DNA from 3 places in the Fictibacillus halophilus genome. Region 2 is predicted to be linked to each of the others. Evidence: riboswitches for the same ligand, from Rfam matches in the RefSeq annotation. Region 2 holds a riboswitch; each other region holds the start of a gene.

The links. A riboswitch is a leader RNA that binds a small molecule or an ion and turns the genes downstream of it on or off. The one in region 2 is predicted to bind cyclic di-GMP.
Region 1: another riboswitch for cyclic di-GMP. It lies ahead of I5J82_RS14230 (IPT/TIG domain-containing protein); the one in region 2 lies ahead of I5J82_RS15150 (hypothetical protein).
Region 3: another riboswitch for cyclic di-GMP. It lies ahead of I5J82_RS14155 (glycoside hydrolase family 191 protein); the one in region 2 lies ahead of I5J82_RS15150 (hypothetical protein).

The regions. Positions count from the first base shown of each region.
Region 1 covers NZ_JAEACF010000001.1:2,738,346-2,743,735, reverse strand. Annotated here, with positions in the region: gene flgL (flagellar hook-associated protein FlgL) at 1-201, shown strand, start outside; gene I5J82_RS14250 (DUF6470 family protein) at 247-822, shown strand; gene fliW (flagellar assembly protein FliW) at 834-1,274, shown strand; gene csrA (carbon storage regulator CsrA) at 1,268-1,513, shown strand; gene hag (flagellin Hag) at 1,635-2,495, shown strand; cyclic di-GMP riboswitch class I at 2,595-2,671, shown strand; gene I5J82_RS14230 (IPT/TIG domain-containing protein) at 2,720-5,390, shown strand, end outside.
Region 2 covers NZ_JAEACF010000001.1:2,962,840-2,968,229, reverse strand. Annotated here, with positions in the region: gene I5J82_RS15160 (S1C family serine protease) at 420-1,691, opposite strand; gene I5J82_RS15155 (hypothetical protein) at 1,839-2,096, opposite strand; gene I5J82_RS15150 (hypothetical protein) at 2,115-2,936, opposite strand; cyclic di-GMP riboswitch class I at 3,002-3,087, opposite strand; gene I5J82_RS15145 (hypothetical protein) at 3,241-3,417, shown strand; gene I5J82_RS15140 (FxLYD domain-containing protein) at 3,444-3,794, shown strand; gene I5J82_RS15135 (PD-(D/E)XK nuclease family protein) at 3,957-5,267, shown strand.
Region 3 covers NZ_JAEACF010000001.1:2,718,115-2,723,504, forward strand. Annotated here, with positions in the region: gene I5J82_RS14130 (methyl-accepting chemotaxis protein) at 1-347, shown strand, start outside; partial or broken gene I5J82_RS20385 (carboxymuconolactone decarboxylase family protein) at 408-500, opposite strand; gene I5J82_RS14135 (putative glycolipid-binding domain-containing protein) at 502-816, shown strand; gene I5J82_RS14140 (hypothetical protein) at 1,188-1,355, opposite strand; gene I5J82_RS20680 (helix-turn-helix domain-containing protein) at 1,672-2,007, shown strand; partial or broken gene tnpA (IS200/IS605 family transposase) at 2,070-2,300, opposite strand; gene I5J82_RS14155 (glycoside hydrolase family 191 protein) at 2,554-3,393, opposite strand; cyclic di-GMP riboswitch class I at 3,429-3,519, opposite strand; gene pelG (exopolysaccharide Pel transporter PelG) at 3,580-5,031, opposite strand; gene pelF (GT4 family glycosyltransferase PelF) at 5,019-5,390, opposite strand, start outside.

The sequences.
Region 1 (5,390 bases), 220 kb from region 2:
GCTAAATACAATCGTATCGAACTAGTAGAGTATAGATTATCAGAACAAGTTGTCAACACTAAGAAAATGATTTCCGATAATGAAGATATTGATTATGAGAAGGCTATATTGGATTTGAAAATTCAAGAAAGCATTCACCGTGCTGCTCTAGATACGGGAGCTAGAATTATACAGCCAAGTTTAGTGGACTTTCTACGTTAAATAAAAGCTATCTTAATAGATAGCTTTTTTGTTAGGGGGAAAATGATGGACTTCCCATCTTTAAAATTGGAATCAAGATTTGCAAAATTAGGATTAAATAATCTTAAGGGAGAGCAATCCATTGAGCAGCCTCCGGCGGAAATCACGATTGAACAGCCGCATGCGGAATTGTTGATGGAAACCATTAAAGGTAAACTTTCAATAGACCAATCTAAAGCTTGGGAGGATATGGACCTTAAATCAATATTCAAGAGAATTGAAGAGTTTGCTCAGAACGGCTTTCAAGATAATATGGAAGGGATTGCAAGAACGGCCCAACAAGGTGATCAATTAATGAAGATCGAAAATAAAAATAATATGATTGCTATCCAAGCTGAAAGTAACAGCCGTTCAAAAGAATTTGAATTTAACATTGGGTGGGTTCCGTCACATTTCAGTGTTAATATTGCCTACGAAGCAGCTAAGCTTAATATAGATTGGAAGCAAAACACACCTGTAATTAATGTTAAAGTCAATAGACCTAACATTGAATACTATCCTGGAAAAGTTGAAGGGGAAATGCTTCAATATCCAGAATTAAGAATTGAAGTTGTCGGCTTATATGTTAATGCTCAAAAATAGAGGTGGAAATAGTGAAGATAACAACAAAATATATCGGTGAGTTTGAAATTAATAAAGAACAGATTATTTATTTTAATAATGGTTTACCTGGGTTCACAGAAGAAAAAAAGTTTGTTCTTCTACCGTTAAGTGATGATGGAGTATTTTTGTTTTTACAATCTATAACGAACCACTCATTGGCTTTTATAACTACTAATCCGTTTCTATTGGATAAGGAATATGAATTTGAACTTAACGTTGACGATCAAGAAATGTTAAATATTAAAGATAGTAAAGATGTTTTTGTTCAAGTAATCGTTACGCTGAAAGAAACTTTAGAAGAATCTACTGCAAATCTAAAGGCTCCATTAATTATTAATGGAAAATTAGGTAAGCAAGTTATTCTTCATGGAAACTATGATCAGAAACATAAATTCTTTCATTCAGAATTTAGGAGTGAGGAATCATGCTAGTACTTACGAGAAGAAATGATGAATCTATTATAATAGGTAATGATATAGAAATAACAGTTATTGGTATTGAGGGAGATCGAGTCAGAATAGGTATTAAAGCACCATCCAATATTGATATTCATCGAAAGGAAGTCTACCTTTCTATACAAAATGAAAATCAAGAAGCGAACAATTCCATCAATCTACTAAACGAAAAAGAATTAACAAAAAAATTATCAAAAATGATTAAACAAAATTGAAAACAAGTCGATAAATTTTATGAAGGATATGAAGTATAAGGGCGATCGACTTTATACCTCATCTCCAAATTCTTAACCTAATGCAAGGATGCAGAAGGTAACATTCAAGGAGGAACTTATAATGAGAATCAACCACAATATCGCAGCTTTAAACACGCACCGCCAATTATCTTTTAACAACACGAATACTCAAAAATCTTTGGAGAAATTATCTTCAGGTCTACGTATTAACCGCGCTGGTGACGATGCAGCTGGACTTGCTATCTCTGAAAAAATGCGTGGGCAAATTCGTGGTCTTGATCAAGCTCAACGCAACGCTCAAGACGGGATTTCTTTAATTCAAACAGCTGAAGGAGCTCTTAATGAAACACATTCTATCCTTCAACGTATGCGTGAACTTTCTGTTCAAGCAGCTAACGATACAAACGACAATACTGTAGACCGTAAAGCAATTCAATCAGAGTTGGATTCATTAATTGATGAAGTACAACGTATTTCTGATGATACTCAATTTAACGGAAAAAACTTGTTAGATGGAAGTGCAGCTACATTAAAATTCCATGTTGGAGCTAATGCGACACAAAGTATCTCATTTGATATGACTGCAATTGCTTCGGATACTGGATCTTTAAAAATTGATACACTAAAAACAGGCCTAGCAGATGCCTTGGATCCAACTGCAACCGATGCTGTTAACCAAGCTAAAGCGGATGCTAACATCACATTGATTCAAACTGCAATCGATGATGTTTCTACTTTCCGCTCAGGATTAGGAGCTGTTCAAAATCGCTTAGAGCATACAATTAATAACCTAGGAACTGCTTCAGAGAACTTAACTGCTTCTGAATCTCGTATCCGTGATGTTGACATGGCTAAAGAAATGATGGAATTCACGAAGAACAACATCCTTTCTCAAGCTGCACAATCTATGCTAGCTCAAGCTAACCAACAACCACAAGGTGTTCTTCAACTTCTTCGTTAATAACAACATAGACTGACTGTTTAACTAAAAAGTGATCATCAAATTAGGTGATCACTTTTTTTGGGATTTAAATAGTTCTTTTGTAATAGGCTATACAACCTAATAAATTGGCAAACCTTTAGTGATAAAGGGACGCAAAGCCATGGGTCTATTTTAAAGATCGCCAGGTTGCATTTCAAAACAATAGTAGCCAATTGCTATTGTTTTATTTTGGAGGAAAGTATATGGAAAAATTTTTAAAATATTTACTTGCGATCTTATTAGTTCTTACTTCTGTATTACCTGTATTTGATTCTGTGAAAGCAAGTACCAATTATGTAACAGCAAACAGAACATTGGAGAAATCAATTTTAACCACGAATGAAGAGATGGAAGTAACGTTAAATATCCAAGGGACGCCTCCTTTAAATGTCGTAAAACCAAATGATGTTGTACTTGTTATTGATAAATCTGGAAGTATGACAGCAGATAATAGAATTAGTGCTGCTAAAGATGCGGCTAGAGGGTTTATTGATTTAATGGACTTAAAACAACATAAAGTAGGTATAGTGGATTTTAGTGATTCTGCTCAAAAGTACAATCTTAACACTGATGCTGCTTCAACAAAATCCTATATAAATACTATACAAGCTGGTGGAAGTACAAATACTGGGGGAGCTATTACAGAAGCAATTAACATGCTCTCCAGTCATCGTCAAGAAGCTCAACCAGTAATAGTTTTATTAACTGATGGAGCCGCAAATAGCTACGAATATGCAAAACAGCAAGCGCAAGCTGCTAAGGATGCAGGTATAGTGTTCTACACGATTGCATTGTTAGGAGCAAATGATAATCCAGACCAAAGTGGTCCTAACTCTTTACTAAAAGAGATGGCAACAACTTCTCATCATCATCATTTTGTTCTAGGTTCAGCTGGCCTAGCTGATATATATGCTAACATAGTTAAGGAAATTGGAATGGCCAGTGCTTATGATGTAGAAGTAAAAGAAACTGTTTCACCCAATTTTGAAATCGTTCCTGGATCTTATGATAATAATATTCCAAAGCCAACAGTAGTAGGTAATGTACTTACGTGGAATTTTTTAGAATTAAAAAATGACCCATTAACATTTAAATATAAAATCAGACCTAAAAAAGACGCAAAAATAGGTACCATTCCAGTTACAGAACCATTGTCCATAAAATACAAGGATTATACTGGGGCAAACAGAACATACAGTGTATTGGGGAGCTCGGTAACACTTAAACATCCTGCACCTCTTATTACTTCCGTAACAGAAAGTAAAGGGAGTATTGACGGGGGGAATAAAGTCTCAATTAAAGGAGATTTCTTCCGTACTGGTTTAACGGTAAAGTTTAATACTAATCTTGCAAGTGATGTACAGGTTATCAGCCAAAATGAAATAACTGCAACAGCTCCAAGTGGGCTTCAGGGAGCTGCTACTATTTATGTGAGAAATGATGATGGGCAAACCGCTACAAGTCCTTATCATTATTTTGCAAAACCGGTAATATCAAGTATTTCACCTGCAAGCGGACCCTTTCTTGGAGGAAATACTATTATCATAAAAGGTAACTACTTTTTAAACGGGATTAAAATTAAGATTGGTGAACAGTTTGCAACGGTTGACTATAGAAATCCTACAGAAATAAGAGCAGTAGTCCCAGCTGGAATACAAGAAGGGTCAGTAGATGTTTATTTGGAAAACCCAGATGCAACAAATGTAATTGCAGTTAATGGTTATAAGTATGATCCACCCATTAAAGACGAACTCAATATAATTAACGTATCACCAAACCAAGGACTTACAAAAGGTGGAGAATTAGTTTATATAGACGGAAAGAAATTCAAACAAGGTTTAGAAGTCTTTTTTGGAGATAAGAAAGCAAATATTTCAACATATTATTCTGATACAAGAATAAGAGTAGTTGCCCCTGAAAATATTGAGGGTATAGTTCCTATTACAATTAAGAATCCTGATGGAGAATCAGCGGTAATAGCAGATGCTTATACATACAATAAGCCACCATTGTTACCTTCTCCACAGCTTACATCTGTAACGCCTAATTCCGGTTTAGTTACTGGGGGGGATTTAATCATACTAGAAGGAAATAACTTCACTAAAGATATGAAAATTTCCTTTGGATCTTCTGAGACCGAGGTTGATTACTTCTATTCAATTAACAAAGTAAGAGTAAAAGTTCCTGCCACTGTCATACCTGGAACTGTAGATGTTTCTGTTACCTTGCCTGACAATCAAACTGTTACTTTATCAGGTGCCTATACGTATAAAGAACTACCCCCTCCACCCGCACCAGAGGTTACAAATATCAGTCCTAATTCTGGGAAATTATCAGGAGGGGAATTAGTCTATATTGACGGAAAAAACTTTGTCGATGGAGTAAAAGTTTATTTTGGTGAAAATGAAGCAAAAATGAGTGTCTTCTATGGTAGCCAAAGAATAAGGGTTATTGCGCCAGCTAACATAAACAGTGGGAATGTAGAGATTAGAATTGTTAATCCAGATAATCAAGAAGCTAGATTAGCAAATGCTTATACTTATTTAGCACCACCACCACCACCGGCTCCTGAGCTAAAGGCAGTTTCACCAAATAGTGGATTAACCAGCGGTGGAGAATTGGTCTATATTGATGGAGTAAATATAGACAGCAAAGCAACTTTTATGTTTGGCTCTAAAATTGTACCTATTCAAACTTATTATAGTACGAGCAGAGTGAGGGTAACAGCACCTAAATCTGATGGATTCATTGGTTCTGTAGATATAACAGTTACTAACTCAGATGGCCAAACATTTACTTTGCCTCAAAGTTATACGTATAAAGCTGTAGTTCCTAAGATAACAAATGTAACCCCGAATAACGGACAGCTTACAG
Region 2 (5,390 bases):
GATATAGAAGGTTACCAAAGATTAGATAAACAGGTCAAGAACAGAAAGCAAGTTATTTAATCCTTTTTCAAAGGGATATGCTAATATACGTAATTTAGAAGAAGCAGGATTTTGTTTACTATACTTATCTTCAAGATCTGAGCAGGATATTCGCAATAGAATGATGGATGAGTTGCTTTCTGGTAAGGGGATTCATAGTCCCTATATGCAACATATTTATGAATTTTACATTTGGAGTAAGTTATCAGATGAGCAGAAGCTGAATGTAAAGCACAATTTTCATATTGGCGAGGTGAAGGAGAATAGAGAATTTCAATAAGTTCATGGATGAACTTAATAAATAATGAGTAGAAGTAATCAATAGAAAGTGTCACTTAAAAAACCACACTCTATAAAAAATAGAGTGTGGCTTTTCCTTTTTAACGTGACTCTCCACTTAACAACTTAAGCACGTCATCTTCCATCCCTACAACATAACTAAGCTCATATTGTGTGGTTTGTTCAACATCATCCACGTATTCTTGAGCTTCCAATGTTAAATCTACTTGGAATGTCCCATCTCCTTTATCGTAAACATAAGGATTAATAATCGTTGTGCTTGAAGTTTGGGCATAGCCTGCTGCAAACTCCTCTAATGATGGAGAAGATAATTTCCAGTTTCCCCCGATCATGTCGTAAGCTAATTCATATTGACCTGCGTTCACATAGTCATAATATTGATAGACAACAGTCAGTGCATCATCAGGAATGTATTCGTAGTATTCTGTCTCACCTTCATAAGGTTCGGTATAAGATTTATACTCATCATATGTTTCTTCTTCTTCTTCATACTCTTTGTAATCCTCATAATCCTCATAATCCTCAGCTAAATCTCCATCATACTCTGGTACCTCATACTCATACTCTTCTTCGTAGTCTGAGAGATTCATAGGATGGTTAGACCAACTTTTTAAAGTAGATAGCACGGTATAAATCGGTATGCTGAAGCCAATATGTTCCGTTGTATGTTTTACAGAGTTAATACCTATCACAGATCCATCTGCACCACTAACGATTGGACCGCCGCTATTTCCTGGTGATATCGGTGCTGTGATCTGGTACAAGTTATCATATTGAAAAGCATCTACTTCAAAGGAGCGGTCCAAACCGCTAATAATTCCAACCGTAACGGTATTTTGCAGACCAAGTGGACTTCCCATCGCAACAACGTCATCACCAAGCTCTGCTTTTTCTTGTTTTATTTTTAGCGGAGTGCTATTTGCCAATTCAGGTACACGAACAAGAGCAATATCCGTCTCATCACTTCTGCCAATCACTTTCCCTTGATAAGTTTGCTGATCACTTGTCCTGATTGTCACATCAACTTCGTAATCCACCACATGAGCGTTTGTCACAATATCGCCTCTTTTGTTATATAGGAAACCTGAACCTAGTGATCCAGAGGAAGTCTCAATCTGAACGACTTTATTTTGTGTACTTTTAATAATCTTTTTCAAGCTGCTTTTTTCAGGAATCGTTGCAGGAACTTTAACAGGCACTTTTACTTCTTTTGTTACAATTTCTGTTTTTACTTCAGGAGTTGATCCTTTATCTTGCTTTGATTGTTCAAGTGTATACATAAAGTAGGCAAGCGACATACCTAATATAAGGACAATAGTTACGAGCAAAGAGGGGATAAGAGCTTTTTTCATAGTTTGAATGTTCACCTCGATTTATACTTTTCGTTGTTATATCGGTTTAAATTATTCGTTTATTAATGTTGTGACGACTTCAATTGCTAGATGAAGTGCCTTAAAAAAAAAACCCCAATTCATGCAAGATGAATTGAGGAGTTCAAATCAATAAGGAGAAACCATTAAGGCTGCAAATAGGGTTAGTATACCTATAAGAACAAAGACATAGAAAATAGAGGAAATAATAACTAAAAGCCACCCTAAACCTTTACGCCCCGTTTTGATAAGGAAAATCCCCAATGTAATTAAGCCAAAGAAGAATCCTAGAATCGCCCAAAGCCAGGGATTCTTGTTGTATTTCGGTGCATTAATCGCTAAATAGATCGTAATGATAATTGAAATTAAAAATCCTAAAAATTCCATGGTTATATGTTGCCCCTTTTATTTGTCTAAGTTGTTTGAAAGAATGCCATCAGGGTTTGATCTGAAGTATCCTCCGCCTTGTTCTTCAGTAAGGTTAGTAGAAGTATCGCCGTCCCCATCAACCCAGATTTGTTCGCCGTTCTCTAATATTCTCCAATGCGGTTCAACGTGATGTACATTAGAAGTGGAAGCAACAGATTCATCATGATTTGGTAGTGTAGTTTCAGAACCTGAACGGAAATAGCCTCCGCCTTCGTCTGCTGAAAGGTTATTTGTCGTATCTCCATCACCATCAACCCAAATCTGTCTGCCATCTTCTAACGTTCTCCAGTGTGGATCAACATGCTGAACATCACTATCATTAGTTGGAGTTTCTGGCAATTCACTTGCTGCCACTGCATCTGAACCATCTACCATATCAACGACACCAACGGCAAGTGTAACAACAGCAGCTGTCTTTACAAGCCCTTTAGCACCATCTTTTAATAAGGTGGTATCATTCTCTAAAATTCCTTTTACAAGAGTCCCACCATTTTCAGCAACGGTTACGATTGTTCTTCCCACACCCTTAGCTGTAGTCCCGACTGCTTTTCCAATATCGGAAAAACCATCATCGATCTTAGAATTGTCTTGTTGTATAATCCCAGAAGCTACATCTACTAGACCACTGGCAGCTTGTCCTGCTAATTCACCAGCTTGTACAGACGCATGATAAACGCCATCACCAATCTCTTGGATGAATTTATTATTTGTGGCTTCCCCGATAATTTTTACAGTGCCACCAACTACTCCGCCGGCCACTTGTCCAGCCACTTTTCCCAATCCCTTTAAGAATCCCATCTTTCTCCCCCTACATAATAAAAAACCTACTAAAAAAGCCGTAGGTTCTTAAAAAATATTTCACCTTTGGCAACCCGGTTATCATAGTACTTAAGACCTTAGACCCGTGGCTTTTCGTCCTTATTTTTTAATAAGTTTACCTTTATCTGGATTTTAATCATACTTTTATACTACCATATTTGGTAAAATATACAATATAGAAATGAAGAGCGTTTATGAAGAGGGAATAAAGATTTGGAATCTACTAATTTTAAACAAGAGGAAAGATAGTCTTAATGCAGTTGTAAATCAATGGATGGGCATCATGCTGTTACTTTCCATACCCGTAGTTAATGTTGTTTTATTATTTGTTTGTGCATTCGGCGGTGGTGAATATCCTAATCGCATTTTAAAGAACTTTTCTCGTGTTATTTTAAAATTAAGTGCGATTCTAATTGGACTTACACTTGCTATTCTTATGGAATCACCTCTGCAATTATGAGTCCAAGCACAGTCGGTACTAACTTAATGGATATTCCTTCACCTACTAATACTAATGCGGAATCAAAGATTTCATTTGATAAAATTGTTTACCAAAACGATTATGGACTGACAACCGTTTCTGGAGAAACTACAAATCATGATAATAAATCACATTCGTATTCATTTATCGTTACCTTTTATAATCAAAATCGAAATATCGTCGGGACAGCAAATGGGGTAGTTAATAATATTGAGCCAGGCCAGACCAAAACATTTGAAGCTATTAGTCAAGATAATATGGAAAACGTGACTAACTATAGAGTGAATAGCAATGGGACCGCTTTAATAAGGGATTGTCTATTTGTTGAAGTGGCTAATTGGGTTAACCATTGGTGAAATAGCGATAGTAGCGGGTGTAGAAAGTTATCTGTTATTCCATTAAAAGTCTTGTGGGATTGAAGGGCGCTCAAAACGCTAGTAAATCTGTGTTTAAATCCACATATTGTTTGCTTATTATTAAACTTTCAAACGTCTATAGAGCAAAGGAGGAGATTTTTTATGAATACAAAATTAAGTTGTCCAAAATGTAGTGCAGAGTTAATAGAGGATGCTTGGGAAAACCTGCAAGAAACAGGAGATGGCGGTCTTGTGATTGATGCTTATTCTGCCTATGTTTGTCAAAACAAATGTGGTTTTGTGAAGAGAACAGAAGACTTTCCTAGAGTGATTGCCCAACAAAGCGATAATCGGCTCCTTTTGTTATATCCTAATGATCAAGCACGCATATTAGATGTTCGAAATTTAATTCTTTGGCCACAAATGCATGTAGAATCTTTACTCAGGCGAGGATATTGGGAGGATTATAAAGGGAATCATGACATCCAGATGTTACTTGAAGATGCACGTGACAGCCAAGCGGCTCTTGTTGAGACGCCTAATCTATTTCAGTTCGCGACAAGCGAGTTATCTCAAGATGCATTTTTGTGTTGGTTGTTAGCTTGGAGCAAACAGATCTATCGTTCAGTAGATAAAGCGCTTCACGAGGCAGCGGTTCATTTTGTTTCTGAGATCTTTAATCTACAACATTATGCAGTACCTATAATTCATAAAATTGAGATTAAACGTCAGTTTAAATCTCTTGATATCTTAGTAATCATTAACGATACATATGCTATTTTAATTGAAGATAAAACATTTACAAAAGATCATTCTAATCAGCTGCTGCGCTATCGTGAAGTGGTCCAAAAAGAAATGGGGGAACTTATCCAACTCCCCGTGTACTACAAAATAGCCGACCAAAGTCATTATCGTTCAATAGAGAAAGCGGGTTATATGCCTTTCAAGCGAATTAAGATGCTTGAGGTGTTGAAAAGAGGTAAAGACAAGGGCGTACAAAATGCTATTTTCCTTGATTACTATAAACATTTACAAAAAATTGATGATTGTATTCAGGCCTTTCAGACAGAGCTTGTGTGTGAGTGGGATAGCTTTGCATGGCAAGGATTCTTTCAAGAGCTTCAAAAAGGTATCAACGGAGACTGGGGTTACGTATCAAACCCTACAGGAGGCTTTTGGGGATTTTGGTGGAAGCCAGCAAACGACAGTAACTATTATATCCAGTTGGAAGAGGAACGGCTTTGTGTAAAAATATCGGTTGCAGATGATATTGAGAATGTAAGGGATTACCGCCACAAAATTATGAACGACGTTTTGTTGGAATCTGAAAAACATAATCTTTTATTGAAAAAGCCATCTAGATTACGACTTGGAAGAACTATGACGATTGCTGAGCGGCAGCATTATATCCAAACAAAGTCTGATGGGACTGTAGATGTAAAGAGGACCATACTAGAACTACAAAAGTACTAGAAAATGCAAGACTTTCAGAAAAGAAAGTTGGATAAAATGGTCTCTTCTTCAAAATGTTAAAAACACCTATGTCAATTGACTTAGGTGTTTTGTTATTTAATATAGCAAAGATATTTTTTCAGT
Region 3 (5,390 bases), 240 kb from region 2:
CGGTAGAAACGATAAGTCATGTGAAAACAGATGTCACATCTGGTATCGAAATGTCTCAGACGGCAGCAACCGAAATTTCAGAGATCACACGATATATCGACCAAGTGTCATCTCAGATTCAAGAGATCGCCGCTACCACCGAAGAGTTAAGTTCAGGGTTTGAGAATGTTCACGACGCCGTGAGCGGAATTGAACACGCTGCGAGTATCACTTCAAATAACACGACTGAGATTGCAGCCGCATCACAAGAACAACTTGCCTCGATGGAAGAAGTAAAGGGTGCCGCTGTGTCTCTGACTGTTGTAGCAAATGAACTTCAACAATTGATCGGTAAGTTTAAAATCTAGAATCGATAGAGAAAAGTTGAAGAACTCGAGACACCACTCGAGTTCTTTTTTTCATGTTCACTATGCCTGTAGTTTCATGAGCGCACCAAAATATTGAGAAGCGGTTGCAAAAGTGATATACGCACAAAGTTCACTGATCTCTTCATCTGTGAAGATGAACCTAAACTGTTCGACATGGTTTACATCTCCGCTAAAGACCTTTCGGCAAAAGAAGGTAAAACAGATGTATACACTGAAACATCATCAAGAAAATAAAAGAACCTTCCATTATAGAAGTGCCACATTTGAGTTACCCGTTATTGTCGATAAGAATGGATTTGTTCTGGAATACCCTGAAACTATTCGTAAGGAGATTTTAGATAGAAAAAAAGAGTTTGTTGTACTTCACAACAAGCTCTGTTCATTTACTCTATTCTTGAATTTTGTTCCTGTAGAAAGCGAGTTACTGTTTATTCAGGAGCCAATATGATTCTTTCATCTTTTTGTTCGATTTTGATCTGAAAGATTTTATAGGTGAATTTCTTCTGCCTTAACTCGTAAGGGATGGTAAGATATCCTTTATTAGAGATGTGATCTGTTTAAATTCTCTTATGAGTGTCTTATAGATGACAAGGATAGAATCATGGTAACAATCGATTCCTAGCTCTAGACCTCTATGAATGTTAAACACTTCTCTCCAGATAACCGGTATGTTCAGGTAACCTTTCTTGTTATCCTAGGTTAATAACCATCCTGCTACTCCAATTGTAGTAGGAATCAAGAAGCCATTTAAAGATTTAATTTTAACTTCTTTAACCTCTAATTTTTCATTAATATTTACTCCTTTCATATTTAAGTTTTTTATTGAGTTCTTTTTAAAGCTATACTAACTAAATAGCCAGCCATTAACACTAATAATATTGCCACTGGTACGATAATTATTAAACTCTGTACTCTTATAGCAACATTTGTACCTAAAGTAACAAAAGATAAAATAATAATAAGGTGCAATAAGTTTTTTAGACTCATGTTAATTCAGCTCCTACACCAGCACCTGCAGCAATTTTGCCTTCTCCTATCGTTACACCTGCCCAGAAACTAGCCCCATTAGAATTTAGTTCTCTAACTTAACTTCCTCAAAAAATAAATTTTTCATTAAAATACCTCCTCTTCTATTTAAAAGTGTAACTTTCAAAAATACTTCACAAGTATATTTCAATTATATGTTAAATTTAAACATTTTTTAACAATTACCTACATATTTACAAAAAATCCATTTCATCCTTACGATTAATTTATGTTATAAATCTAAATGCACTTCTATGCATAGCATTAAAATAACTTTATGAGAAGCTTTAAGTGCTATACCAATCTTTCTCCTCATCAATATGTGATACGAACGAGGATTGCGCGAAGTAAAGAACTACTTACCAACACCAACCGCTCTCTTTGGGACATCAGTTATGAAGTGGGATTCAACAACCTGAGTCAGTTTCACCGAAACTTTGTAACTGTGGTAGGCTGTACGCTGTTGCTTCGGAAGGGTTCGCCCGGCACTACTTCTACCGGCCCGATCTCAAAGACCTCCTGGTTACCTCCTCTGTTTTTCTTTACCTCTTTATCTATTAATGGATCAATGTATTCCATCATACTTATTTGTTCTGCGACTACATCATCTTGAATTTGATTACGAATGTATTCTTCTATCACTTTTTTGTTTCTTCCCACTGTATCTACATAAAAACCGGTACACCAAAATTTTCGGTTCCCGTATCGATACTTCAGGTTAGCGTGCCGATCAAATATCATTAAACTACTTTTTCCTTTTAAGTAGCCTACAAACGCAGATACACTTAGTTTGGGGTATGCTCACTAACATATGTACATGATCTCGACATGCTGTAGCTTCAATGATTTCTACACCTTTTCTTTCACACAGTGTCCGTAAAATTTCTCCTATGTCTTGTATATCACCTGTCTTCTATACTTTGGTGCGAATACGATATGATACTTACATTCTTGTATGCTAAACTATTGATGTCTTTAGACAATGAAAACTCCTCCGATGCTGGAATATTGGTTGGCGAACCAAATTTATTTTAGCGCCCGGAAGAGTTTTTTAAATGCCACGCTGTAAGCTTTTTGGAACCCTAGGCCTAGCCTAGGGTTTTCGATTTTATAACAAGAACAGGAAGCAAGGGGAACCGTCCCCTTGCTTCCTGTTCAATTAAAATACATCATAAGACTTCTTATCATGGTAATGCAAAAAGTTAAATTTCTTCGCATAATTTTTACTTTTATGTTCTGTTTTCGTAGAAACCGTCAAGACTTGAGTTTTACCCAATTGTTGAATTTTTTTAAGCTTCTCAATCTGAACTTGAGCCCACTCATCTTTTGAAACTTCACTATAATCAAAACCTTCCCACATGAAACCATCCATGTATTTATGCGTATGCTGAATGGTCTCCATCCCCCAGTTTTGTACCATTAAGAGATTCGGGAAATTTTGATGGCTTTTATCTAAGAAAGCAAGAAGTCCATCTAGTTGGTTTTTATATATGACTGCGTTTTGTTCCAAATGTTCGTTGTCAATGTTTCCAACGGTATCAAAAAAAACGCCGTCCATTCCTTTAGAAGAAACTTGTCTTTCCATTTCATCTATGAGAACTTGGTGATAGTGATTACTTGCAATATCCATCAGATAAGAATCCCATTGCTCATAATGAACTTTAGCACCATTTCTTTTAAAATAGTCATGCTCAGCTAGAAGCTCAGACCTTAGTTCGTTCCACGTTGGTGTTTCCATAACGCTAATATAACCAAGAACGATCGTACCGTTTTCTTGCAGATATTGAACTTGCTCTTTACTGTATAACTGTGGTTCAATCACAACTAAATCATATTCTTTTAACTTCTTTAGTATACGATCTGTTGGTGCCGAGTAATAAATTTTGTAATTTTTAACCTGTTGCAAAGTACTTTGTCCCTCTTGAGCAAAACTGTGTTTAGGAGATAATGATAAAAATCCCAAAGTAAAAATTGCCATGATTAATAACCACTTTTTCATAAAAATTCCCCCGATTTATACGAGGGATGGGTTGGTTTCGCGGACTGGCAATCTTTATCCTATTTTTAGAATCGAAGACCCATATCTTTGCGTCCTTGGCTTTCACCAAGTTTGCCCATCACCACAGTATTAAATTAATTATTTCCATCTTATAGGTTTTGAATTCAGAAAACAATAGCTATCCGTCTAATTTTTAGAAAAATTAGAAATAATTTTTTCTAAAGAATTCTGATAGTGTTTTGGATCTCTTTTTGTAAAGATATAAAAATCAGCTTCTGCTACATATGATATTAGTCGAAGTCCTCCGTATGTAAAAGAACACGCAGCTCCCACAGCTACTCCTACTCCGTACCAATCAAACCCGAGCGGCAGCAACATAAGAGTAAGTATAGAGGTTACGATAAAGAATATGAAAGTTGTTACATACGCTCCTCTTCGGTCATCAAAATATAGATGCAGAAGGGAAAGTGTTAATACAAGACTGATTGAAAAGACCGCTACTAATGTAATCGGCATTAAATCAAAGAAGTCCGCTTTCCATTCGAACCACGTAACAAACCTCGGCAGTAATAGAAGGACAAGCAGTGTAAATAACCCTTGCGTTCTGATAAGGCGAATCACTTCTTCTTTTAGTACTCTGATCATTATTTTCTTACTCTCTTGTATTTGAGCTAAATTGCCGCCTTCATTTATAAATCCATAAAACGTCCAATATTTTTTATAGAACCTTGTTTCAATCGAGATTACAAATGTCATCATCGTAGGGATGATGGTTAAAAACGACCAAAAAAGAGCTGTGTCATAATCAGGGTGATAACGGAAAGTCTCTTGAACAATCACAGATCCTTCACCAAACCAAATTATCCAGTTACTTACCCAAAGTCCCAAACTATAAAAGATACCTGTGAAAAGTAAGTCAGGGTATTTGTAGGTATATTTGATAAATCCCCATTGGTTACCTATAGGTCGGTCTGGAAAGCTGGTTAGTAGATGATAAAGAAGCCAAAGAAGTGTTACGAGCATCCCCAATGTAAAAACAAATAGCATAACAGCCGCTCCTTTAATAACGGGAAGAGAACGGACAAACTCTCCGATGGGTAACACCCAAAAGCCAACGATTGTTAAGGATCCTCCGAAGAAAAAGGCATACACAATATTCATATATTCTTTTGTTGCCGTGCTGTATAAAAACAGTACCCAAATGAGGTTCATGATCAGAAACAATATTAAGACAATCCAGTCGTACCAAAATGGTATAGGGCTTAGCATAGCAAAGGGTAGCCATAACAATAGTGCTAAACCACATGTCACTTTTGCCAACCCTATACTTGTTGAAGCCACATCTTCAATTTTTCCCGAATAGAACAGATCTGCTATATACCTCGTAACTAAGAGTTGAAGGGAAAAATAGATCACTTGTGAAAAAATAAACGTGTAGGAGATGGACACGACAAACAATTCTCTTGTACGACGATCTATATCGTAATGCTGCATCCCCCATTGCAAAAGAGTGAGGATCACAATGGTGATCAACCAAGGTCCTGAAGTTAATAGGATAGTAAATCCATATGCCTTTGCTCTACTTGAAAAGTAATCTTCTTGAAACATCTTATGAAGTTGAAAGCCTATTCCTGCCATTGTTTTTCGTGACCTACTTCCTTATAAAGAGAACGATATCTCTCAATGACTTCACTGAGCTGATATCGATGCTTGACTCGATTGAAACCGTTTCTGCCATGAAGTTCGATTAGTGATGGTTCTTCTACATACTTTTCTATACTTTCTGCCACTTTTCTAGGATTTACCGGAGGAACAATGAAACCTGCTGGTCCGAATAAATCGATGGCACCACCTGTTATCAGTTCTTCACAATCTCCAACATTTGTACTAACAAATGGAATACCAGCCGCTAAACCTTCTAAAATGGCTAAAGGCTGCCCTTCTGAAATGCTTGTTAACAATAATACATCCATTTCCATTAACTTCGATTGCACATT